2 linked regions of the Pigmentiphaga aceris genome follow. The protein of the gene in region 2 interacts with the protein of the main gene of each other region in a pairwise test. Links are inferred from orthologs where the notes say so. Each region holds a gene or a part of one and is shown on either strand. Other genes may lie near its edges. The genes, in order: FXN63_RS26115 and FXN63_RS09160.

Region 1 (11,539 bases), 3.9 Mb from region 2 along the record:
GCGGGTATCTCGTTGGCAACGGTGGCAGGGGTGCCCGCGGGCGCGCTGCTGGGCGATCTGGCCGGGTGGCGCATGGCGTTTGTGGTGGCGGCCGTCGTCGCGGCGGTGGTGCTGGTGATGCAGCTGCGCTTGCTGCCCCGCATGCCGGCCGAGCGCGCCATTCCCGCCCGTGACCTGTTGGTGCCGCTGACGCGTCCCGCATCACGCGCGGTGTTGGGGGTGGGCCTGCTGCTCATCACCGGGCACTTCGTGGGCTACACCTATCTGCGCCCGATGCTGGACCAGATCTTCGGTCTGTCGCCCAGCCACATCACGGCGATGCTGCTGGTATTCGGCGTGGCGGGCTTGGCCGGGACCTTCCTTGGTGGCCGGCTGGTGGGTCGCAGCCTGCGCGGCACGCCGCTGTTGGCGGCTGCCGCGATTGCCGTCTCGCTATTGTTCGCCACTACGTTCGGCGGTGGCCTGACCGGTGCCGTGATCGTCTCTGCATTGTGGGGTGCTGCCTTCGGCCTTGTGCCGGTGGCAATGACGACCTGGATGCAGAAGGCCTTGCCCGATGCCTCGGAAGCCGGTCAGGCGCTGCTGGTCGTCACCTTCCAGGTGTCGATCTCGTCGGGTGCGTTTGTGGGCGGGTTGATCGCCGACGCGTCAGGGGTTGCCGGCACGCTGCGGCTGGGTGCCGCGCTTGCGATCGCCGCCGGTGCGGTCATCCTTGTGCTCGCCCGCAAGCGCCGCACGGTGGTCCAAGCCGTCGATGCCGTCGATCCTGCAGAACATCCCGCATGTCCTGCTCGTTGATGACACGTCAGCCCGGCGTCTGAGGTGCCGCAGCACGCACGACGGTCGCCACTTCACATCGCCCTTCGCCTGAACGACCGCGTAAGTTTCCGGTACCAGGCGTCGGGGCAGATGATGGCCTGGACCTCAAGGCGTTCATCGCATTTCTTGAGGAGGTTTGCCGACGCCTGGACCGCTGGTAAGCGCCTATACCGTGAAGTCGTAATCCACCGTCAGCGGCGCGTGGTCCGAGAAACGGTTTTCCTTGTAGACCGAGGTCGCACGCGCACGCGCCGCAATGCCCGGCGTGGCGATCTGATAATCCAGGCGCCAGCCCACGTTCTTGGCCCAGGCCTGGCCACGGTTGCTCCACCACGTGTAGCACTCATCGGTGGTGTCGGGATGCAGGCTGCGGTACACGTCGACAAAACCCAGCTCGTCGAACACCTTGGTCAGCCACGCCCGTTCTTCCGGCAGGAAGCCGCTGTTCTTCTGGTTGCTCTTCCAGTTCTTCAGGTCGGCTTCGCGGTGCGCAATGTTCCAGTCGCCACAGATGACGAATTCGCGGCCGGTCGTGCGGTGTTCTTCCATCAGGCTGGCCAGCCAGGGCGCGAAGTGATCCAGGAAGCGGTACTTGGCGGCCTGGCGTTCCTCGCCGCTGCTGCCTGAGGGCAGGTAGGCGCTGACCACGCTCAGGCCCGGCCAGTCCACGCGCAGGATGCGACCTTCGGCGTCGAACTCTTCGTTCTCGAAACCGGTGATGGTCTTGTCGGCGGCGTTCTTGATGTAGACGCCCACGCCGCTATAGCCTTTTTTCACGGCCGAATAGAAGTGGCCGTGGTAACCGGGCGGATTGCGTTGCGCATCGTCCAGGTCGGATTCCAGCGCTTTCAGTTCCTGCATGCAGACGATGTCGGCATTGCTGGCCGCAAGCCAATCCAGATAGCCTTTGCGGGTGGCCGAGCGCAGGCCGTTGACGTTGAGCGAGACGATACGCAGCAAAATGGGGCTCCCTGAAAGCGCATAAGGCTAGCAGATGGCGATTGTCGGGCGCGAACCAGGGGCGCGATGGCCGTAAAATAGCAGTTGCTCAGCAAAACGCTTAGCCACTGCTACGCAAACGATTAGCAACTGCCAAGCGCGGGGGCAGCCCATCACGGGTATGTCCGCTCATGCCCCTTGCACTGTCTGTCTGCTTCTCCCGCCCATCCCCATTTCTTCCGGAATCGCCCTGTGTCCGCCAGCCTTCACGCCCTCGACCCCGCCACCTTTCGCACGGACTTTGTGCGCTTCGCTATCGATTCCGGTGTGTTGCGCTTCGGCAGCTTCAAGACCAAGGCCGGGCGGATGAGCCCGTATTTCTTCAATGCGGGGCTGTTCAACAGCGGTGCGACGGTGGGCAAGCTGGCCGCCTTCTATGCGCAGGCGCTGATGGCCGCCAACGTCGAATTCGACATGCTGTTCGGCCCGGCCTACAAGGGCATTGGCCTGGCCACTGCAACCTCTGTGGCGCTGGTCGAGCATGGCCGCGACGTGCCGTTTGCGTACAACCGCAAGGAAGCCAAGGACCACGGCGAGGGCGGCACGCTGGTGGGCGCGCCGATGCAGGGCAAGGTCGTGATCATCGATGACGTGATCAGCGCAGGGACCTCGGTGAACGAATCGGTGGCCATGATCCGCGCAGCGGGTGCCACGCCGTCGGCGGTGCTGATTGCGTTGGATCGCATGGAGCGCGCAGGTGCCGACGACGCCTTGTCGGCGCATTCGGCCACGCAGGAAGTGTCGCAGCGTTACGGCATTCCGGTGATCAGCATTGCGTCGCTGGCCGACATTCTGGCGCTGGCAGAGCAGGGCACAGGTGGCTTCGACGAGCATCGTGAGGCTGTGCTGGCGTACCGCGCACGTTATGGCGTGAACTGATTGGTGTGAACTGATTTCGGCGGTTCGCTCAAAGTAAAAAACAAAAGGCCGACAGGATCAGTTCTGTCGGCCTTTTGTTTTTACGCGCTGACCACTGTCGCCGACCTGGCAACCATCACCGTTGCCCGCTGTTTCCTGGCCGCTCCAGCAGTCGCAGCACGCCCATCACCTTGCGGCGATCCACGTCGTCCAGGCCACCCAGAATCCGCAGCGCTTCCAGCTGCCAGCCGTCCAGCGGCGCATCGGTGGGCATGGCAGGGGCCGTAGGGTTTGCCGATGCATCCCCGTCGGTCAGCCATACCGCAGACACCCCCAGCGCATCGGCCAGTTTCTTGACCGTCCCCCACGCCGGGCAATACGAGTCGCCCCGCGTCAGAATGCGGTTGACCGTCGACTGCGGCACGTCCGCCACCCGCGCCAGTTCGCTCTGGCTGCGGATGTTCCGCTGGCGCATCACGGCGTCAATGCGGGCGGACATGCTCATCGGTCGGTCATCAGCCCAGCTTCTCGCGCAGCAGATCATTCACCTGCTGCGGATTCACCTTGCCGCGACCGGCCTTCATCACCTGACCTACCAGCGAGTTGAAGGCCTTTTCCTTGCCCGCGCGGAATTCCGCGACGATGCCGGCATTGGCTTCCATCACTTCGTCGATCAGCTTGCCGATGGCACCGCTGTCGCTCACCTGCTTCAAGCCCTTGGCTTCGATCACGGCATCAGCATCGGCAAACTCGCCCGACCACAGCGCCGTGAACACTTCACGCGCGATCTTGTTCGAGATCGTGCCATCGGCAATGCGAGTCAACAGACCGGCCAGCTGTGCCACGTTCACCGGGCTTTGTTCGATCGCCAGCGAGTCGCGGTTCAGCGCTGCAGCGACTTCGCCCATCACCCAGTTCGCGGCGATCTTGGCCTGGCCTGCCGGCAGCTTGGCGACCACGGCTTCGAAGTATTCGGCGGTGGCGCGACTGCTGGTCAGCTGGGCCGCGTCGTAGGCCGAAATACCGAAGTCGGCTTCGAAACGGGCGCGCTTGGTGGCCGGCAGTTCGGGCATGTCTGCGCGAACACGTTCGATCCAGTCTTCGCTGATGGCCAGCGGCGGCAGGTCGGGGTCGGGGAAATAGCGGTAGTCATGCGCGTCTTCCTTGGTGCGCATGCTGCGGGTTTCGTCCTTGTCCGGGTCGTACAGGCGGGTTTCCTGAATGACCTTGCCGCCGTCTTCGATCACTTCGATCTGGCGACGGATTTCATACTGAATCGCGCGTTCCAGGAAGCGGAAGGAATTGACGTTCTTGGTTTCGGTACGGGTACCGAATTCCTTCTGGCCTTCCGGGCGCACCGACACGTTGGCGTCGATACGGAACGAGCCTTCCTGCATGTTGCCGTCGCACACGCCCAGCCACACGACCAGGCTGTGCAGCGCCTTGGCATAGGCCACGGCTTCGTCAGCCGAGCGCATTTCAGGTTCGGTCACGACTTCCAGCAGCGGCGTGCCGGCGCGATTCAGGTCGATGCCGCTGGCGCGTTCGCCGTGCGGGCCGGTGACGTTCTCGTGCACCGACTTGCCCGCATCTTCTTCCAGGTGGGCACGCGTCAGATTGACCGTCATTTCCTTGTCGCCGACAAAGAAACTCACCTTGCCGCCTTGCACCACCGGGATCTCGAACTGGCTGATCTGGTAGTTCTTGGGCGAATCGGGGTAGAAGTAGTTCTTGCGTGCAAACACCGACACGGGGGCGATGTGTGCACCCACGCCCAGGCCCAGGCGAATGGCGCGCTCGACCGCGCCGCGGTTCATGACCGGCAGCGTGCCGGGCAAGGCCATATCCACGGCGTTGGCCTGCGTGTTGGGCTCAGCGCCGAATTGCGTGCTGCTGCCGGAAAAAATCTTGGACGCCGTGGATAACTGCACATGCGTTTCCAGGCCGATGACGACTTCCCATTTCATAGCTGTCTCACTTTGCCGGCCGGCGGGTATGCCAGTCGGTCGCCTGCTGGTAACGGTCGGCGATGGCAAGCAGACGGCCCTCGTCGAAATAGTTGCCGATCAGTTGCAGGCCCACAGGGCGCTGCGCGTTGACCGGGCCTGCGCCAAAGCCGCACGGAATCGACATGCCGGGCAATCCAGCCAGGCTGCCGCTCAAGGTGTAGATGTCGGCCAGATACATGGCCACCGAGTCGTTGGACTTCTCGCCCAGGTTCCAGGCCACGGTCGGCGACACGGGGCCGGCGATCACGTCGCACTGCGTGAAGGCTTGCTGGAAGTCTTGTGCGATCAGGCGGCGCAGCTTCTGGGCTTGCAGGTAGTACGCGTCGTAATAACCATGCGACAGCACGTAGCTGCCTACCAGAATGCGCTTTTGCACTTCCGCACCGAAACCTTCGGCACGCGAGCGGCTGATCATGCTGTCGACGTCAGTGTATTCCGCAGCCCGATGGCCGTAGCGCACGCCGTCGTAACGCGACAGGTTGCTCGACGCTTCGGCCGGGGCAATCACGTAATAGGCCGGAATCGACAACTCGGTACGCGGCAGCGAGATTTCCACGGCGGTCGCACCCAGTGCTTCGAACTGGCGAATGGCGGCGTGAATGGCAGCAGACACGTCTTCAGCCAGGCCCGCGCCGAAGAATTCGCGCGGCAAGCCGATGCGCAGGCCCTTCAGCGGCAGGTCGGCGTCAGCCGGCTGCGCGTGCGCATCGAAGGCACGACGCACACGGCCAGCGGCGTTGGCTTCCGCACCGCATTGTTCCGCGCTGGTGGAGTCCTTGGCGTCGAAACCGGTCATCGGGTCCAGCAGTTCGACCAGATCGCGCGCGCTGCGGGCGAAGGGGCCGGCCTGATCCAGGCTGGAACCGTAGGCGATCATGCCGTAGCGCGACACGCTGCCGTAGGTCGGCTTGATGCCCGAAATACCGCACAGCGACGCCGGTTGGCGAATCGAGCCGCCGGTATCGGTGCCGGTGGTGCCCAGCGCCAGGCCCGCAGCAACCGCTGCCGCCGAGCCGCCCGACGAGCCGCCCGGAACCGACTTGGTATCCCAGGGGTTCAGTACCGCGCCGAACGCAGAGTTCTCATTGGAAGAACCCATCGCGAACTCGTCGCAGTTCAGCTTGCCCAGCGACACCGCGCCAGCGGCTTGCAGGCGCTCGACAACTGTCGCATCGAAGGGGCTTACATAATTAGCCAGGATCTTGCTGCCGGCCGTGGTGCGCCATCCGCGCGTCACGAACACGTCCTTGTGCGCGATCGGAATGCCGGCCAGCGCGGGGGCATTGCCTGTGGCGATCAATGCGTCGGCGGCTTGCGCCTGGGCCAGCGTCAGGGCCGGATCGACGTGCAGGAAGGCATTGATCGCCTGTTGCGACTCGATGGCGGCAAGTGCGCTTTGGGCCAGCTCGACGGCCGACACCTTGCGGGCAGCCAGGGCGGCGCGCAGATCGGCAATGCCGGAAAATTCGTTGTGCAGTGCGTGTGTCGTCATGGCTTATTCAATCACCTTGGGCACCAGGAAAAGGCCGTCGTGTCGGGCCGGTGCGTTGGCGATCAACGCGTCGCGGGCAGCCTGATCAGGTGCCTCGGTCACGACGTCGTCGCGCAGTCGCAGACTGACCTCATTGATTGCCGACAGCGGGTGGGCCAACGGAGCGATGCCGGTGGTGTCGACCGCCTGAAGCTGTTCGATCAGGCCAAAAATGCCGTTCAGGTCTTGCAGGACACGGTCGCGCTGGCCGGCGTCGAGATCGAGGCGGGCCAGTCGCGCAATGCGCGTCACGTCTTGTTCGGTAAGCGCCATGGCTGTCGGGGAGTATCGGTAAGAACGTCCGCGGTGAACGTTCGGGGTCCGGAAGGATGGCGGCGGGGATGCCGCCGGCCGCCGAAAGAAACAATGTTGCATTTGCGTATAGCGCCCGGGGCTGCGGCCTTTGGGGCCGAAATGACGGGGCAAACCGCGTGGAAGCTCGCAATACGCAGGGTTTTGAAGCAGATTTCGCGGCAGTTGCCGACGATTATAAGTTATGATTTTGCGTTTCTCGCGCTGCCCTCCACCGCACCCAGCCCTTCACCAAAAGATTCCCATGTTCGGTTTCCTGCGTAGTTACTTTTCGAATGACCTGGCGATCGATCTGGGTACAGCAAACACCCTGATCTATGTTCGCAGCAAGGGCATCGTGTTGAACGAGCCCTCGGTCGTCGCCATCCGCACGGAAGGTGGGCCCAGCGGCAAGAAGACCATTCAGGCTGTCGGTCGCGAGGCCAAGCAGATGCTGGGTCGTGTTCCCGGCAACATCGAAGCGATTCGACCCATGAAAGACGGCGTGATCGCCGATTTCACGGTGACCGAACAGATGCTGAAGCAGTTCATTCGCATCGTGCATCCGAAAAGCCTGTTTGCGCCCAGCCCGCGCATCATCATTTGCGTACCCTGCGGTTCTACCCAGGTAGAACGTCGCGCCATCCGCGAATCGGCACTTGGTGCCGGTGCAAGCCAAGTATTCCTGATTGAAGAACCGATGGCCGCTGCCATCGGTGCCGGTCTGTCGGTATCCGACGCGACTGGCTCCATGGTCGTCGACATCGGCGGCGGTACGACTGAAGTCGCCGTCATCTCGTTGGGCGGCATGGTCTACAAGGGTTCCGTGCGCGTCGGCGGCGACAAGTTCGACGAGGCCATCGTCAACTACATTCGTCGCAACTACGGCATGCTGATCGGTGAACCCACCGCTGAAGCCATCAAGAAAGAAATCGGTTCTGCGTTCCCGGGTTCCGAAGTCAAGGAAATGGAAGTCAAGGGTCGCAACCTGTCGGAAGGTATTCCGCGCAGCTTCACCGTGTCGTCCAACGAAATTCTCGAAGCCCTAACCGATCCGCTCAACCAGATCGTGTCGGCCGTCAAGATCGCGCTCGAACAGACCCCGCCGGAACTCGGCGCGGACATCACCGAGAAGGGCATCATGCTGACCGGCGGTGGCGCCTTGCTGCGCGACCTCGACCGTCTGCTGCAGGAAGAGACCGGCTTGCCGGTTATCGTGGCCGAAGACCCGCTCACCTGCGTGGTCCGTGGTTGCGGTGAAGCGCTCGAACGCATGGACAAACTGGGCGCCATCTTCACCAACGAGTAAGACGCAGCCGGTCCCGTCACGGGCCGGCCGGCCCGCCCAGGGCCACGGCGCGATGCTGGAGTTTCATGCAATACAGCCCACCGTCCTTCTTCAAGCAGGGCCCCGACGTTTGGGTGAGGCTGGTCTTCTTTTCCCTGCTGTCGATCGCGCTTTTGATCGTCGACGCACGTTTTCAGACACTCGATGTGGTGCGCCAGGCCGTCGCCGTGGCGCTTTACCCGTTCCAGCGCGTCGTGCTCCTGCCCGGCACGATGTGGAACGAGACCACCGTGTTTTTTGAAAGCAAGACCGAATTCCAGCGGGAAGCTGACGACCTGGCTCGCCAGCGCATCGAGATGTCGCAAGTCACGACGCGCGCCACCCAACTCGCCGAAGAAAACGCGCAATTGCGCCGGATGCTCGGTGCGAGCGCACGCGTTCGCGTGCCCTCGGTTCTGGTTGAAGTGCTATATGAAGTCCGTGACGCATTCAGCCGTCGGCTGATCGTCGACAAGGGCTCGCAACACGGCTTGGCCGCAGGTATGCCCCTGATCGATGACGGGGGCGTGGTCGGTCAGGTCGTTCGTGTGTCACTGCTTACGTCCGAAGTTGCCTTGCTGACCGACCGGGACCAGATGGTGCCGGTGCAGGTGCTGCGTAACGGCGTGCGTTCGGTCGCCTTCGGCGACGAAGCGCCGGGCCGCCTGGGCCTGCGTTTCATGGCGTCCGATATCGACGTGCAGGTGGGCGACGACCTGGTCACGAGTGGCCTGGATGGCATCTATCCCGCCGGCTTGCCGGTGGGCAAGGTCGATACGGTCGAGCGTGACGGTTCTTCAGGTTTTGCACGAATTCTTGCCAAGCCGGTAGCCCGACTCGACCGTTACCGGCATTTTTTGGTCTTGCAGACGGTTCAGTCGGAACTACCGGCACTTCCCGCTGCCGAAGAAGTGCGGCGTCGTCAGGCGCGGCGTCCCTGACCTATGCCTAAAGCACCTTCAACCCTCCCGCGCTCGCACCTGTTTGGCGCGCAGCCCCTGCTGTTACCCGTCAACCCACGATTCATCTGGTTGACGCTTGTCATCGCCTGGATGATCAACCTGATGCCCTGGGGCCAGTGGCCCGGGGTGCCAGACGTGCTGGCGCTGTGCCTGATCTTCTGGAGCGTGCACGAGCCGCGCAAGATCGGCATGTTTGCGGCCTTCCTGTTTGGTCTGCTGATGGACGTGCACCAGGCCCGTCTGCTGGGCGAGCACGCGCTTGCCTACACGCTGCTGTCTTATTTTGCGATCGCGCTGCATCGGCGTATTCAGTGGTTCGGGCCGATAGGCCAGGCCCTGCATGTGTTGCCGCTGCTGCTGGTTACCCAGTTGGTGGTCTACAGCGTGCGTGCGGCGCTGTCGGGCACTTGGCCGGGCTGGAGCTGGATGCTGGACAGCGTGGTTGCTGCCGCGTTGTGGCCGATCGCCGACCGCCTGCTGCTCGCCCCCCAACGTCGTGCGCCCGAGCGCGACGACACCCGTCCGATCTGAGGAGCAGGCGCGGCATGCAAGATTCCGTGCGCGAGAGATATCGCTCTCAGTCGTGGTTCCCGGCTTTCACGCTGGCGACCGGACGGCGATGACCGAGATCAAGGACTCGAACCGCGAAATGCGGCGGTTCCGTGGGCGGCTGTTGATCGCGATGCTGGTGGTGTTCGCGTGCTTCGGCGTGCTCTGCACCCGCTTCTGGTGGCTGCAGGTCTACAAGCACGACGCCTATTCCGCACGCGCCGAGCAAAACCGCATATCGGTCGTGCCGATTCCGCCGCATCGGGGCCTGATCCTGGATCGCAACGGCGTGCTGTTGGCGCGCAATTATTCCGCTTACACGCTGGAAATTACGCCGTCACGGGTCGTTGACCTGGAAAAGACCATTGACGAACTGTCCAATGTGGTCACCATCGATGCGCGCGACCGCCGCCGCTTCCGCAAGCTGATGGAAGAGTCGCGTCGCTTCGAGAGCCTGCCGATCCGCAGTCGCCTGTCGGATGAAGAAGTGGCGCGGATTGCCGCCAACCGTTTCCGTTTCCCCGGTGTCGATGTCCGTGCCCGCCTGTTCCGCCAATATCCGATGGGTGAATCGGCGGGCCACGTGATCGGTTATATCGGCCGGATTTCGCAGCGTGACCAGAATCGCCTGGATGAGACGGAAGACGCCGCCAACTATCGCGGTACCGATTACATCGGCAAGGAAGGCATCGAGAAGTCCTACGAAGCCCAGTTGCATGGCACCACCGGCGTGGAAGAAGTCGAAATCACCGCAGGCGGCCGGGCCGTGCGCACCTTGTCGCGCAAGCCGCCGGTCACCGGCGACAACCTGGTGCTGTCGATCGACATCGAACTGCAGAAGCTGGTGGAAGCCGCCTTTGGTGATCGCCGTGGTGCCTTGGTCGCCATCGAACCGGCAACCGGCGACATTCTGGCCTTCGTGTCGCGCCCGGGCTTCGACCCCAACCTGTTCGTCGACGGTATCGATGTCGAGAACTGGAAAGCGCTGAACGAATCGCCCGACCGCCCGCTGATCAACCGCCCGCTGTACGGCACCTACCCGATCGGCTCGACCTACAAGCCCTTCATGGCGCTGGCGGGTCTGGAGATGGGCAAGCGCAACATGACGCAGACCATGTGGGACCCGGGCTTCTTCGAATTCGCCGACCGCCGCTACCGTAATGCCGGTGACGTGGGCTATGGCCACATCGATCTGCACAAGGCGCTGGTGGTGTCTTCGGACACCTACTTCTACTCGCTGGCCAACGACATCGGCGTCGATGCCATCCACGATTTCATGAAACCCTTCGGTTTCGGGCAGAAAGTGGGTATCGACCTGAGCGGTGAAAAAGCCGGTGTGCTGCCGTCAACTGCATGGAAACGCGCGGCGTATCGACGCCCCGATCAGCAGCGCTGGTATCTGGGCGAAACGCTGTCGGTGGGCGTGGGCCAGGGCTACAACTCGTTTACCTTACTGCAGCTGTCGCAAGCCACCTCCACCTTGGCCAACGACGGCGTGTTCATGCGTCCTCACCTGGTTCGTGCGGTGCAGAACAGCCGCACCGGTGCGCAGACGCTGACGGTACGCGACCCCAGCTACACCATCCCGCTCAAGCAGGCCAACCTGGACTTCGTCAAACGCGCCATGGCCGACGTGGTGCGCGAAGGCACGGCCAAGCGGCCCTTCATCGGCGCGCCGTACCAGGCGGCCGGCAAGACCGGTACCGCCCAGGTGTACAGCCTGCGCGCGGGCGAACGCTACAACGCGGCCAAGCTGAACGAACGCCTGCGTGACCACGGCCTGTTCATGGGCTTTGCGCCGGCCGACAACCCCAAGATCGCGGTAGCGCTGATCGTCGAGAACGACGGTTTCGGCGGCAAGGTAGCCGCGCCGATTGCACGCCGCGTGTTCGATTACTGGCTGCAAGGCAAGAAACCGACCGAGCCCGATAAAGCGGTCACGCCTGATCTGACGGCGCGGGACTAGGAGAGCAGTAGTGAGCAGCAGCATGACGACCATGAACCGGTATTACTGGATGCGGGCGCTGGTGGCGCGCATCTGGGTGTTCGACTGGATGCTGCTGCTGATCCTGAGCCTGCTGGCGCTGGTTGGCCTGGTGTCGATGTATTCGGCGGGTGGCGGCTTCGATGGGCGCTTCGCCGATCAGGCACGCAATTTCGGCATCGCGCTGGTGGCGATGTGGATCGCCGCGCA
Region 2 (11,675 bases):
CGGTCGCATCAGGCCCGGTGCCTGCTGCACCGCCAGCCGGTACGGTGCAGACCAACCCCATCGGCGGTGGTGGCGCGAGCCAGTCCCGTCCGCTGGACGCCGCGCCTGGAACGGGCGTGAGCGACGGTGCTCCTGCGCCCGCAACCGCCACCAAGCCGCCGGCACCCTCCGCACCGGTGGTGCGTGGCGATGGCCCTGATGAACGCATCGACTGGGCCTGGCCTGCCAATGGCAAGCTGATCGAAGGCTTCAACGAGGCGCGCAACAAGGGCCTGGATATTGGTGGCAACCTGGGTGACCCGGTGCTGGCTGCGGCCGATGGCAAGGTGGTGTACAGCGGCAGTGGCCTGCGTGGCTACGGCAATCTGATCATCATCAAGCACAACAACACCTACCTGTCTGCATACGCGCATAACCGCGCGCTGCTGGTCAAGGAAGGTCAGGAAATCAAGCGCGGCCAGCGTATTGCGGAATTGGGCCAGACCGACGCCGCCACGCCGCGTGTGCACTTCGAAATCCGTCGCCAAGGCAAACCAGTCGATCCGGCCGGTTTCCTGCCGGCACGCTGATCTTTGCTGTGCATTGCTGCTTGAATTTCTCTGGCACGAGTCGTTTCTCATGACGCCGATCCTCATTTTCGACCTGGAAACCATCCCGGACGTCGAGGGTCTGCGCCTGCTTAACGGCTGGTCGCCAGACGTGCCCGATGCCGAGGTGGTCGAACGCGCCTTTGCGGCGCGGCGCGAGGCAGTGGGGCACGACTTCCTGCCGCTGCATCTGCAGAAGATTGCGGTGGTGGGCTGCGCGTTTCGCGACAACGATGGATTCCGGGTGCGCTGCATCGGTGGTCCGGATGACAGCGAAGCCATGCGCATCTCGGGTTTTTTCAAGACCATCGAGCGCTACACCCCCCAGCTTGTCAGCTGGAACGGGTCCGGCTTCGATCTGCCGGTCTTGCACTACCGTGGCCTGATTCACGGCGTGGCCGCTCCCCGTTACTGGGATATGGGCGAAGATGACCGTGATTTTCGCTACAGCAACTACATCAGCCGCTACCATCAGCGCCACGTTGACCTGATGGACCTGCTGGCGAAATACAATGGCCGGGCGAACGCACCGCTCGATCAACTGGCCAAGCTTTGCGGGTTTCCTGGCAAGCTGGGCATGGATGGCAGCCAGGTCTACACCGCCTGGACCGACGGCCGGGCCAACGAAGTACGCGCTTACTGCGAAACTGACGTAGTCAACACCTGGTTGGTGTATTGCCGGTTCCGCCTGATGCGGGGTGTGCTTACCCGCGAGCAATACGACGACGAGATCGCACTGGTCCGTAACACGCTGGCGGCCATCGATGAGCCGCACTGGCGCGAATATCTTGCGGCCTGGCCCGACGCTGGTCAGCCCGCACCCTGAACGACACTGTCCCCACACACCGGCCTGGCCGGTGTGGTGCGCGACACGGCACACTCTCATGACTCACGTACACGACGATTCTTCCGCCAGCCTCATTGCGTCTGGCATGCCTGATGATGACGACACGCCTTTCGCTGCGCGCGAAGGCGGTGCGTCACGCCGTGCAGATGCCATGGCCGAGGTCGCCATCTCGCGCCTGGACGCGCCTGATGCATCCTGTCCGCCGCCCGCTCCGCCGGCCGACGGCAGCATCCTGATCGAATCGCTGGATCAGGATGGCCGAGGGGTAGGGCGGCGCGATGGCAAGGTGATCTTTGTCGAAGGTGCGCTGGCCGGGGAGCGCGTCAGCATCAACGTGTTCCGCAGCAAGTCGTCTTACGAGGTTGCCAACGTCGTTGAGGTGCATCACAGTTCGCCGCTGCGTGTCGAACCGCGTTGCCCGCACTTCAAGGTCTGCGGCGGCTGTGCGATGCAACACGTCGATGCCGGCGCGCAGGTTGCGATCAAGCAGCGCGTGCTGGAAGACACCTTCTGGCACCTGGGCAAGCTTCGCCCCGAACACATGCTGCCGCCGATTCACGGCCCGTACTGGGGCTATCGTCATCGCGCTCGTTTGTCGGTGCGGGCGCTGCCCAAGCCGCGCGGCGTGTATGTGGGCTTCCGGGAAAAGAAGAGCAGCCATGTGGCGGACGTGCGCGAATGCCATATCTTGCCGCCGCATGTGAACGACCTGCTGATGCCGCTGCGCACGCTGATCGCTGCCATGTCCAAGCCCGACCGCCTGCCGCAGATCGAAGTGGCCGTGGGCGATGACGTGACCGTGCTGGTGCTGCGTCACCTAGTGCCCTTGATCAAGCGCGACCTGATCCTGCTGGCCGATTTTGCCGAGAAGCACAAGATTCAGTGGTGGCTGCAGCCCGACGGCCCGGAAACCCTGCATCCGCTGTTGCGTGCCGACCGGGAAGGCCTGTCGTACACCTTGCCGGAATTCGGCCTGCGCATGCCGTACCGGCCGTCCGACTTCACCCAGGTCAATCCTGGCATCAATCGGGTGCTGGTGTCGCGTGCCTTGCAACTGCTGGATGCGCAGCCCACCGACCGCGTGGCCGATATGTTCTGTGGCCTGGGCAACTTCACCTTGCCGCTGGCGACGCAATGTCGTGAAGTGGTGGGTGTCGAAGGTCTGGAGAAGCTTACGCAGCGTGCCCAAGACGCCGCGCGCCGTCACGGCCTGGACGGGCATACGGCGTTTTCCACGCTGAACCTGTTTGAAGTCGATGCGCGCTGGTTGCGTAGCCTGGGGCATTTCGACCGCATGCTGATCGACCCGCCGCGTGAAGGTGCGCATGCGCTGGCGCAGGCCTTGGCTGCCATTGGCAGTGACGGCCCGAAGCGGATCGTCTACGTATCCTGCAATCCGTCTACGCTGGCTCGCGATGCGGCAATTCTGGTGCACGAAGGTGGGTACGTGATCCGCAGTGCGGGTGTGGTCAACATGTTCCCGCACACCGGGCACGTGGAGTCGATTGCCGTGTTCGAGCCGGGTCCGCGATTGTTGGGTGCGCCGGCTTCCTGATCCAGCGGAGCTAACTTGTGGATGAGGCGACGACGCTTACCGGTCGTCTCGCCGAGTCGCAAGGCGCTGGTGCCTGGTGATCCTGCGCAATGGGTGGAGCCAGGCATTTTCATCTGCGACAGGATCCTATATATTAGAATATTCTAATGTTCGAATAAAAATCATGCATTGGTCTCAAGCCTTGCTGGGTGGCATGTTGATCGGCGGTGCAGCAGTCTTGTTGATGGCGGGGCTGGGGCGTATTGCGGGTATCAGCGGTATTGCCCGCCAGGCATTCGGTCGCGGTAAAGGCGATGGCCGTGAAGATCGAGGCTGGCGACTGGCTTTTCTGGCCGGCCTATGGTGTGCGGCCTTGCTATGGCAGCTTGTGCGTGGCGGCGTGAGCCTGGGCGTGCCGCAGGTATCCACGCCTGTGTTGCTGCTGGCGGGCTTGCTGGTCGGGGTCGGGACGGCTTTGGGTGGTGGTTGCACCAGTGGTCACGGGGTGTGCGGCATCGCGCGCTTGTCGCCACGGTCCCTGTTGGCGACGGCGGTCTTCATGTCATTCGGTTTTCTCACCGTCTATGTGCTTCGCCACGGTTTGCCGGGAGCCTTGTCATGAGGCTGGCAATCGGTTTTGTGGCGGGCCTGTTGTTCGGCTTCGGGCTGATCATCGGAGGCATGACCGACCCTGCCCGGGTGCTTGGTTTTCTGGATCTCGCAGGCGCCTGGGATCCAAGCCTGATTTTCGTGATGCTGGGGGCAGTCGTCACTACGGCGCTGGGCTATCGCCTGGTGCTGGCGCGCGCGCATCCCGTGTGTGACACGGGCTTCCATTTACCCGCCGCCAAGCGCGTTGATCGACGCTTGTTGCTGGGCGCGGCGCTGTTCGGGACGGGCTGGGGGCTTGCCGGGTATTGTCCTGGTCCCGTCATTGTGTCCCTTGCCAGTGCACAGAGCGGTGTGTGGATCATGTTCGTGGCAATGCTTGCCGGCTGGTTGCTGGTGGATCGCGTTGTCGCAGCGTCTTGAACAGGGAGGTGTCATGACATATCCGGTCGAAAACCAAGCACCGCAGGTGCAGAGTTTCTTCCACGAGCCAACGTCAAGCTTCAGCCATATTGTGTCTGACCCGGCAAGCGGCCGGGCCGCGATATTCGAGGCCGTGCTCGACTACGACCCGGTCTGCGGCCGCACCTCGCGAAGCTTCGCCGATCAACTGGTGGCGGCTGTGCTGGAGCGTGCCTTGACGGTCGATTGGATCATTGAGACGCATGTGCATGCCGACCACCTGTCGGCGGCACCGTATTTGCGGCAACGCCTGGGCGGACAAATGGCGATCGGCAGCCGAATCACCCGTGTTCAGCAGATATTTGGTGAGCTGTTCAACGCAGAAGATGATTTTCCTCGTGACGGAAGCCAGTTCGATCGACTGTTCGACGATGGGGATACGTACAAGATCGGCCACTTGCAGGCGCGTGTGATGCATACGCCCGGTCATACGCCGGCCTGCACGACGCACCTTGTCGGCGATGCAGCGTTGGTGGGCGATACGCTGTTCATGCCCGACTACGGCACGGCCCGCTGCGATTTTCCTGGCGGCGATGCACGCGCTTTATATCGGTCTATTCAGCAGATTCTTGCCTTGCCGGACGAGACGCGTCTGTTTCTTTGTCATGACTACAAAACCGAGGGCCGGGAGGGTGTCTGTGGCCAGACGACTGTCGGTGCCCAGCGTGCCGCGAATATCCATGTCAGCGGGGCGGCCGATGAGGAGAGCTTTGTGCGTATGCGCCAGGCCCGCGACGCAACCCTGGGCCAGCCCCGCCTGATCCTGCCGTCGGTGCAAGTCAATATGCGGGCAGGGCGCATGCCGCCGCCGGAGTCCAATGGGGTGCGTTATCTGAAGGTGCCGATCGATGTCTTCTGAGATAACCGTGGATACGCCGCAGGTGGGCCTGTTGGTCAAGGCGCCATCTGCCGCGATGCCGCTGGACGTGATGCGGCAGCGTGCCGACGAGGCAGTGGCCCTGCTCAGGTCGGTGGGCAGCACCAACCGGCTGATGATTCTCTGCCAGCTGGTCGAGGAAGAGCGTTCCGTGAGTCAACTGGTTGACGCGCTGGGGCAGTCGCAAAGCGTGGTTTCGCAGCATCTGGCGGTGTTGCGCCGCGAGGCGATGGTAGTGGGGCGTCGCGATGGGCAGTCCATTCACTACCGGATTGCCGATGATCGCGTCCGCGTGTTGATGCAGACATTGTTCCAGTTGTTCTGCCATCCCGACGACAAGGTCTGAGATCAGGCGACACAAAAAAAGCGGACCCCGAAGGGCCCGCTTTTTTTCCGTCAGGCCTTGCGGCCCAGGTTTCTATCCTTACTCGCGATCGCCGCTGGTGATGCCAAGAATGGCCAACAGGCTGGAGAAAACGTTGTACAGCGACAGGTATACGCCCAGCGTCGCCGACACGTAGTTGGTTTCGCTGCCGTTCTTCACGCGCTGCAGATCGACCAGGATGAAGGCCGAGAAGATACCGACTGCCAGCACCGAGATGGTCAGGGTGAGCGCCGGAATCTGCAGGAAGATATTGCCCACGGCAGCGACCATCAGCATGATCGCGCCGATGAACAAGAACTTGTTCATGTTCGACAGGTCACGCTTGATGGTGCTCGACAGCACAGCCATCGTGCCGAAGACTGCTGCGGTGCCGCCGAAGGCGAGCGTGATCAGCGACGCGCCGTTGGACATGCCCAGCACGAAGCCGAGCATGCGCGACAGCATGATGCCCATGAAGAACGTAAACGCCAGCAGCAGGCCTACACCGACTGCGCTTTCCCGATTCTTTTCGATCAGGAACATCATGCCGAAAGCGCCCACCAGGAACACGATGGAGCTTAAGCCCGGACTGGCACCCATGATCTGGGCGATACCGGTGTTCAATCCGACAACCGCGCCGAGCACGGTGGGGATCATGGAAATTGCGAGCAGCCAATATGTATTGCGCAGTACACGATTTTGTACCGCGACCTGCCGGCTTTCACCGGCGGTGCTGACAGATGCCGTGCGGAACTCGTTCATGGAGACCGACTCCTATTGTTTTGTGGCGTTGTCAAAAGTTGCCCCCGCGAGGATGGCATGAGGTTCAGACCCCAAGTATGCATCAGGGTTCCCGTGTGTGCCTAACGGCGTATCTGCCTGCATCGGCCTGTGATCGCCCTTTTTGTCCGGTCGAAAGCGGAACCCTCCCGTTGCGCGATGGCGAATCATGCGTCGGTGTCTGCCTTGCGAAACGACAGCGTGATACAATTTAGGGTTGAGGTAATCCCGAAGCGTAAACTAGAAGTACTTGTTTTTATTGGAGTTTTTATGGCAATTGAACGCACCCTGTCGATCATCAAGCCTGATGCCGTTGCAAAGAACGTTATCGGCCAGATCGTTACCCGTTTCGAGTCGGCTGGCCTGAAGGTCGTTGCTGCTCGTCTGACCCAGCTGTCGCGTGCCGACGCTGAGCGTTTCTACGCTGTGCACTCGGCTCGTCCTTTCTTCAAGGACCTGGTTGAGTTCATGATCTCGGGCCCGGTGTTCGTGCAAGCGCTGGAAGGCGAAGGCGCAATCCTGAAGAACCGCGACCTGATGGGCGCGACCGATCCGAAGAAGGCTGACAAGGGCACCATCCGCGCCGACTTCGCTGACAGCATCGACGCCAACGCCGTTCACGGCTCGGACGCGCCGGAAACCGCTGCTGTCGAGATCGCGTTCTTCTTCCCGGAAATCAACGTCTACTCGCGTTGATCCAGGGAGAGGCTGACGCCTCTCGTTCGACCTGCCGGGACCCGGTCGGCGCATGCCGCCGGGTCTTTGTGCAAGATCGAAAAAGTGTTTGAAGCAACTGTTCGACGCAAGTGCTCGACGCAAGTTGTGTAGAAGTACGTGTTTTGAAAAACCGCTGCGAAGCCTGCAGCACCTCCCAACCGATCAAGGAGAACGCCATGGAGAGGACAGAAACGGGGACGTCCCCGGCGCCGCTCGATACGCGCATCAACCTGCTCGGCATGGATGGTGCGGCACTCGGCGCATTGGTGGCATCGTGGGGCGACAAGCCCTTCCGTGCCAAACAGCTGCAGCGCTGGATTCATCAGCGCGGCGCTGGCGATTTCGAGGTCATGACCGACCTCGCGAAGTCTTTCCGCGCCACCCTGGCCGAGCGTTGCGACATACGCAGCCCCGGTGTGATCGCGGACCATCTTTCTGCCGACGGCACGCGCAAGTGGTTGCTTGACGTCGGTCGTGGCAATGCGATCGAAACCGTGTTCATTCCGGAAGACGATCGCGGCACGCTGTGCATTTCCACCCAGGCCGGCTGTACCGTGGCCTGCCCGTTCTGCTCGACCGGCTACCAGGGTTTCAATCGCAACCTGGGTGTGGACGAGATCATCGGGCAGCTGTGGTGGGCCAAGCGCACGCTGGAAGCCGCGCGCGCCGACATGCCCCCGCGTGCGGCCGATGCCGATCCGCGTGTGATCAGCAACGTCGTGATGATGGGCATGGGCGAACCCCTGCTCAATTACGACGCCACGGTCAGTGCACTGAAGCTGATGCTTGACGACAATGCCTATGGCCTGTCGCGCAGGCGTGTCACGCTGTCCACGTCAGGCGTGGTGCCGATGATGGACCGCCTGTCACAGGACTGCCCAGTGGCCCTGGCGGTGTCGCTGCACGCGCCGAATGACGCGCTGCGCGACGAGTTGGTGCCGCTGAACAAGAAGTACCCGTTGCGCGAGCTGATTGCCGCATGCCAGCGTTATCTGGAATATGCGCCGCGTGACTTCATCACCTTTGAATACATCATGCTGGATGGCATCAACGATGCCGACCAGCATGCGGACGAATTGATCGACATCGCACGGCAGGTCTCGTGCAAGTTCAACCTTATTCCGTACAACCCGTTCCCGCAGTCAGGGCTCAAGCGCTCTTCGTCGGCACGTATCAAGGTATTTGCGCAACGTCTGATCGACGCAGGTATCGTTACGACTGTACGCAAGACGCGCGGCGATGACATCGATGCGGCCTGTGGACAGCTTGCCGGCGAGGTGCAGGATCGCACTCGCCTGAAGGCCCGGCAGGAAATGAACAGCAAGTTCGGACGGATCGTAGAGGTTCATGGATGACGTACCCCGGTGACAACGCGACTGCGCCTGGCGCAGCCGATGCATTTTCGTCTGTTGGTCACGCCTTGCGCGAATTGCGCACGCAGCGTGGCTGGTCGATCTTCGACGTATCGGCGCGCCTGAAGTTTGCGCCGCGCCAGATCGAAGCGCTCGAAAACGAAGAATGGAGCGAACTGCCGCGCGGCTCCTCGTTGCGTGGTTTCTTGCGCAATTACGCGCGCTTGCTTGAAATCGATCCCGAACCGCTGCTGACGGCAGTGGAAGGTCCGGCCCATGCTGCTGCCGCGCCGCGTGTGACCGATGCCGTTGCCAGTGCGGTGGCTGCCGTGTCGTCGGCGGTGCCGGTGTCCTCATCGCGTCGTCGGTCCACGATCGGCCAGCAGCGCCGCCGTGGTGTTGGCGTCTTCAGCATCGTGCTGGTGCTGATCGCTGCGGGCGCTGCTTACGCCGTGGTGCAGGAGCGTCTGCCCGAGCAATGGCGCATTGCGCGCATGCTGCGTAACGACAATGGCAATGCGATCACGCCGCCTGCCACGATTTCCGGCGCACCCGGCACTATTTCGAGCAATGCCCCGATTGCAGCGGCAAATCAGCCCGAAGTGCGCGTACCGCATCCGCTTGAGCCTGCTCCTGCGGCCAATGGCTCAGCAACGCCGTCGTCTTCGTCGGGTACCAGCACGACTACCACGACTACCACGGTGATTCCGCCGTTGAGTCCGACGGCCAATACGTCGTTGACGCCAGCTGCGCCCACACCGGCACCCGGTGCGATCACGCCGCCGGCAACCACGCCTGCACCGACCGCAGCACTGGTTACGCCGCCGGCTGCGACGCCTGCCAGCCCGGCAGCAACTGCTGCGGCAACAGCTGCGCCGCGCGCGGCAGCACCGGCTGGCAGTTCGCCCCTGGTCTTGCGTGTGGTCAACGACAGCTGGGTTGAACTCAAGGCAACCAACGGCACGCTGGTGTCGAAGGTGTTGCCGGCCGGTAGCGAGCACAGCTTCGATGTGGTGCCGCCCGGACGCCTGGTTGTCGGCAATGCCGGTGGTGCCACGGTGTCCTGGCAGGGCAAGCCGATGGACGTGCGCAGCGCACAGCGTGACAACGTGGCGCGTCTGACCTTGCAGTGAAGCAATGGCGTGCTGGAATGGAGTTTTTGACGCTGGGCCGCGCCAAGTCAAAAAAGCGCCCCGTTGGGGGCGTGGCGCGGTAAGCGTGGAAACTTTTCTTCCGGTGGTGAACTTGCATGGATGAGCGGATGAGTACGGAGTCGACCGAATCTACGACGCAGACTGGCTCGTGTCCCGAGCCGCTTCCTTTTCCGGTTGGCCCTGATTTCCGTCGTGTGACGCGACAGGTTGCAGTGCGCTGGGGCAACCGCACGGTCATGATCGGCGGCGATGCCCCGGTTGCCGTGCAGTCGATGACCAACACCGACACAGTCGATGCCATCGCCACGGCCATCCAGGTCAAGGAGTTGTCCTTGGCTGGGTCGGAAATGGTCCGCATCACTGTCAACACGCCGGAAGCTGCCCGTGAAGTGGCAGCCATCCGCGAACAGCTTGACCGCATGGGTGTGGATACGCCGCTGATCGGCGACTTCCACTACAACGGCCACAAGCTGCTGACCCAATACCCGGATTGCGCGCAAGCCTTGTCCAAGTACCGGATCAACCCCGGCAACATGGGCAATGGCAAGCGTCGCGACGACAATTTTGCGCAGATGATCGAAGTCGCCTGCCGCCACGACAAGCCAGTTCGCATCGGCGTGAACTGGGGCAGCCTTGACCAAGACCTGCTGGCGCGCAAGATGGATGAAAACAGCCAGCGCTCGAAGCCGTGGACCGCGCAGGCGGTGATGCGCGACGTGCTGGTGCTGTCTGCCGTGGAAAACGCGCAGCGTGCCGAACAGCTTGGCCTGCCTGGCAACCGCATCGTGTTGTCGTGCAAGGTAAGCCACGTACAGGACTTGGTCTCGGTGTATCGCGACCTGTCGCAACGCTGTGACTATCCCCTGCACCTGGGGCTTACCGAAGCCGGCATGGGCAGCAAGGGCATCGTGGCATCGACCGCGGGCCTGGCGCTGCTGCTGCAAGGCGGCATCGGCGACACTATTCGCATTTCGCTTACCCCCGAACCGGGTGGTGACCGTGCGAAGGAAGTTGTCGTCGGTCAGGAAATTCTGCAAAGCCTGGGCCTGCGCGCCTTCGCACCTGTGGTGGTGGCTTGCCCGGGTTGCGGTCGTACCAGCAGCACGGTCTTCCAGGAATTGGCGTCCAGCATCCAGGAATTCCTGCGCGCACAGATGCCGGTCTGGCGCTTGAAGTACCCGGGCGTCGAAAGCATGAACGTCGCGGTCATGGGCTGTGTGGTCAACGGTCCGGGCGAGAGCAAACATGCCGACATCGGCATCAGTTTGCCCGGCACTGGCGAGACCCCGATTGCACCGGTGTTCGTCGACGGCCAGCGTGTGGTCACGCTGAAGGGCGACAACATCGCCGAGACTTTCCAGGGCATGGTGGAAAGCTACGTGCAGCGCCGTTATGGTGCTGCGGAAACGGTGGATGCCTGAACGGCCCGCCGCACAACGATAAAAAGATGGCAGAAAACTTTCAAAAGCTCACCGCGATTCGCGGTATGAACGACTTGCTCCCCGCCGATTCGGCTCGTTGGGAGCGCCTGGAACGCCTGGCCCGCGACTGGCTGCGCAGCTACGGTTATCGCAATATCCGCACCCCGGTGCTGGAGTTCACGCGTCTGTTCACGCGCGGCATCGGCGAAGTCACCGACATCGTCGAAAAAGAGATGTACAGCTTCACCGATTCGCTCAATGGCGACTTGCTGGCCATGCGTCCCGAGTTCACCGCAGGCACCGTGCGTGCCGCGATCGAACACAATTTGCTGTATGACCGTCCGCAGCGTCTGTTCTCGATGGGACCGGTGTTCCGTCACGAGCGTCCGCAGCGCGGTCGTTATCGCCAGTTCCACCAGATCAGTGTCGAAGCCATGGGTTTTGCGGGTCCTGATGTGGACGCCGAACTGATCGTGATGCTGGCGCGTCTGTGGCAGATTCTTGGCCTGACCGACATCCGTCTGGAACTGAACTCCCTGGGTGCGTCTGAAGAGCGCGCAGCGCATCGCGACGCCTTGATCGCCTATCTGGAAGGTTTCAAAGACCAGCTGGACGAAGACGGCAAGCGCCGCATGTACACCAACCCGCTGCGCGTGCTGGATACCAAGAATCCGGCCCTGCAAGAGATGGCCAACGGCGCACCGCGCCTGCTGGACTTCCTGGGTGCCGAATCGCTGGCGCACTTCGAAGGCGTAAAGCAACGCCTGGACGATGCCGGCATTGCCTACACCATCAACCCGCGCCTGGTGCGTGGCTTGGACTACTACAACCTGACCGTGTTCGAGTGGGTGACCGATCGCCTGGGCGCGCAAGGTACGGTTTGCGGCGGCGGTCGCTACGACGGCCTGATCGGTCTGCTGGGCGGCAAGCCTGCACCCGCAGTCGGCTTTGCCATCGGCATGGAACGCCTG

Evidence for each region.
Region 1: the proteins of FXN63_RS09160 (region 2) and FXN63_RS26115 interact in binary tests that used the Escherichia coli proteins (3 or more experiments, as listed by UniProt). The link is inferred for Pigmentiphaga aceris from one-to-one orthologs.

The regions. Positions count from the first base shown.
Region 1 is NZ_CP043046.1:6,037,432-6,048,970, reverse strand. The notes cover bases 5,931-8,794. They hold FXN63_RS26115 (rod shape-determining protein), read left to right. Parts: upstream 5,931-6,772; coding sequence 6,773-7,816; downstream 7,817-8,794. Other genes in these bases: mreD (rod shape-determining protein MreD), read left to right, coding at 8,779-8,794; mreC (rod shape-determining protein MreC), read left to right, coding at 7,882-8,775; gatC (Asp-tRNA(Asn)/Glu-tRNA(Gln) amidotransferase subunit GatC), read right to left, coding at 6,181-6,489; gatA (Asp-tRNA(Asn)/Glu-tRNA(Gln) amidotransferase subunit GatA), read right to left, coding at 5,931-6,177. In the rest of the region: FXN63_RS26150 (MFS transporter), read left to right, coding at 1-798; FXN63_RS26145 (exodeoxyribonuclease III), read right to left, coding at 985-1,779; pyrE (orotate phosphoribosyltransferase), read left to right, coding at 2,011-2,697; FXN63_RS26135 (helix-turn-helix domain-containing protein), read right to left, coding at 2,813-3,175; Asp-tRNA(Asn)/Glu-tRNA(Gln) amidotransferase subunit GatB, read right to left, coding at 3,192-4,643; more of gatA, read right to left, coding at 4,651-5,930; more of mreD, read left to right, coding at 8,795-9,327; mrdA (penicillin-binding protein 2), read left to right, coding at 9,416-11,311; rod shape-determining protein RodA, read left to right, coding at 11,361-11,539. UniProt on the Escherichia coli protein: Forms membrane-associated dynamic filaments that are essential for cell shape determination. Acts by regulating cell wall synthesis and cell elongation, and thus cell shape.
Region 2 is NZ_CP043046.1:2,154,374-2,166,048, forward strand. The notes cover bases 7,196-10,195. They hold FXN63_RS09160 (helix-turn-helix domain-containing protein), read left to right. Parts: upstream 7,196-8,128; coding sequence 8,129-9,262; downstream 9,263-10,195. Other genes in these bases: rlmN (dual-specificity RNA methyltransferase RlmN), read left to right, coding at 7,196-8,132; ispG (flavodoxin-dependent (E)-4-hydroxy-3-methylbut-2-enyl-diphosphate synthase), read left to right, coding at 9,391-10,195. Outside these bases: FXN63_RS09110 (peptidoglycan DD-metalloendopeptidase family protein), read left to right, coding at 1-569; FXN63_RS09115 (3'-5' exonuclease), read left to right, coding at 619-1,413; 23S rRNA (uracil(1939)-C(5))-methyltransferase RlmD, read left to right, coding at 1,586-2,989; FXN63_RS09125 (YeeE/YedE family protein), read left to right, coding at 3,153-3,590; FXN63_RS09130 (DUF6691 family protein), read left to right, coding at 3,587-4,000; FXN63_RS09135 (MBL fold metallo-hydrolase), read left to right, coding at 4,014-4,898; FXN63_RS09140 (ArsR/SmtB family transcription factor), read left to right, coding at 4,888-5,262; FXN63_RS09145 (Bax inhibitor-1/YccA family protein), read right to left, coding at 5,341-6,042; ndk (nucleoside-diphosphate kinase), read left to right, coding at 6,331-6,756; more of rlmN, read left to right, coding at 6,954-7,195; more of ispG, read left to right, coding at 10,196-10,704; hisS (histidine--tRNA ligase), read left to right, coding at 10,731-11,675.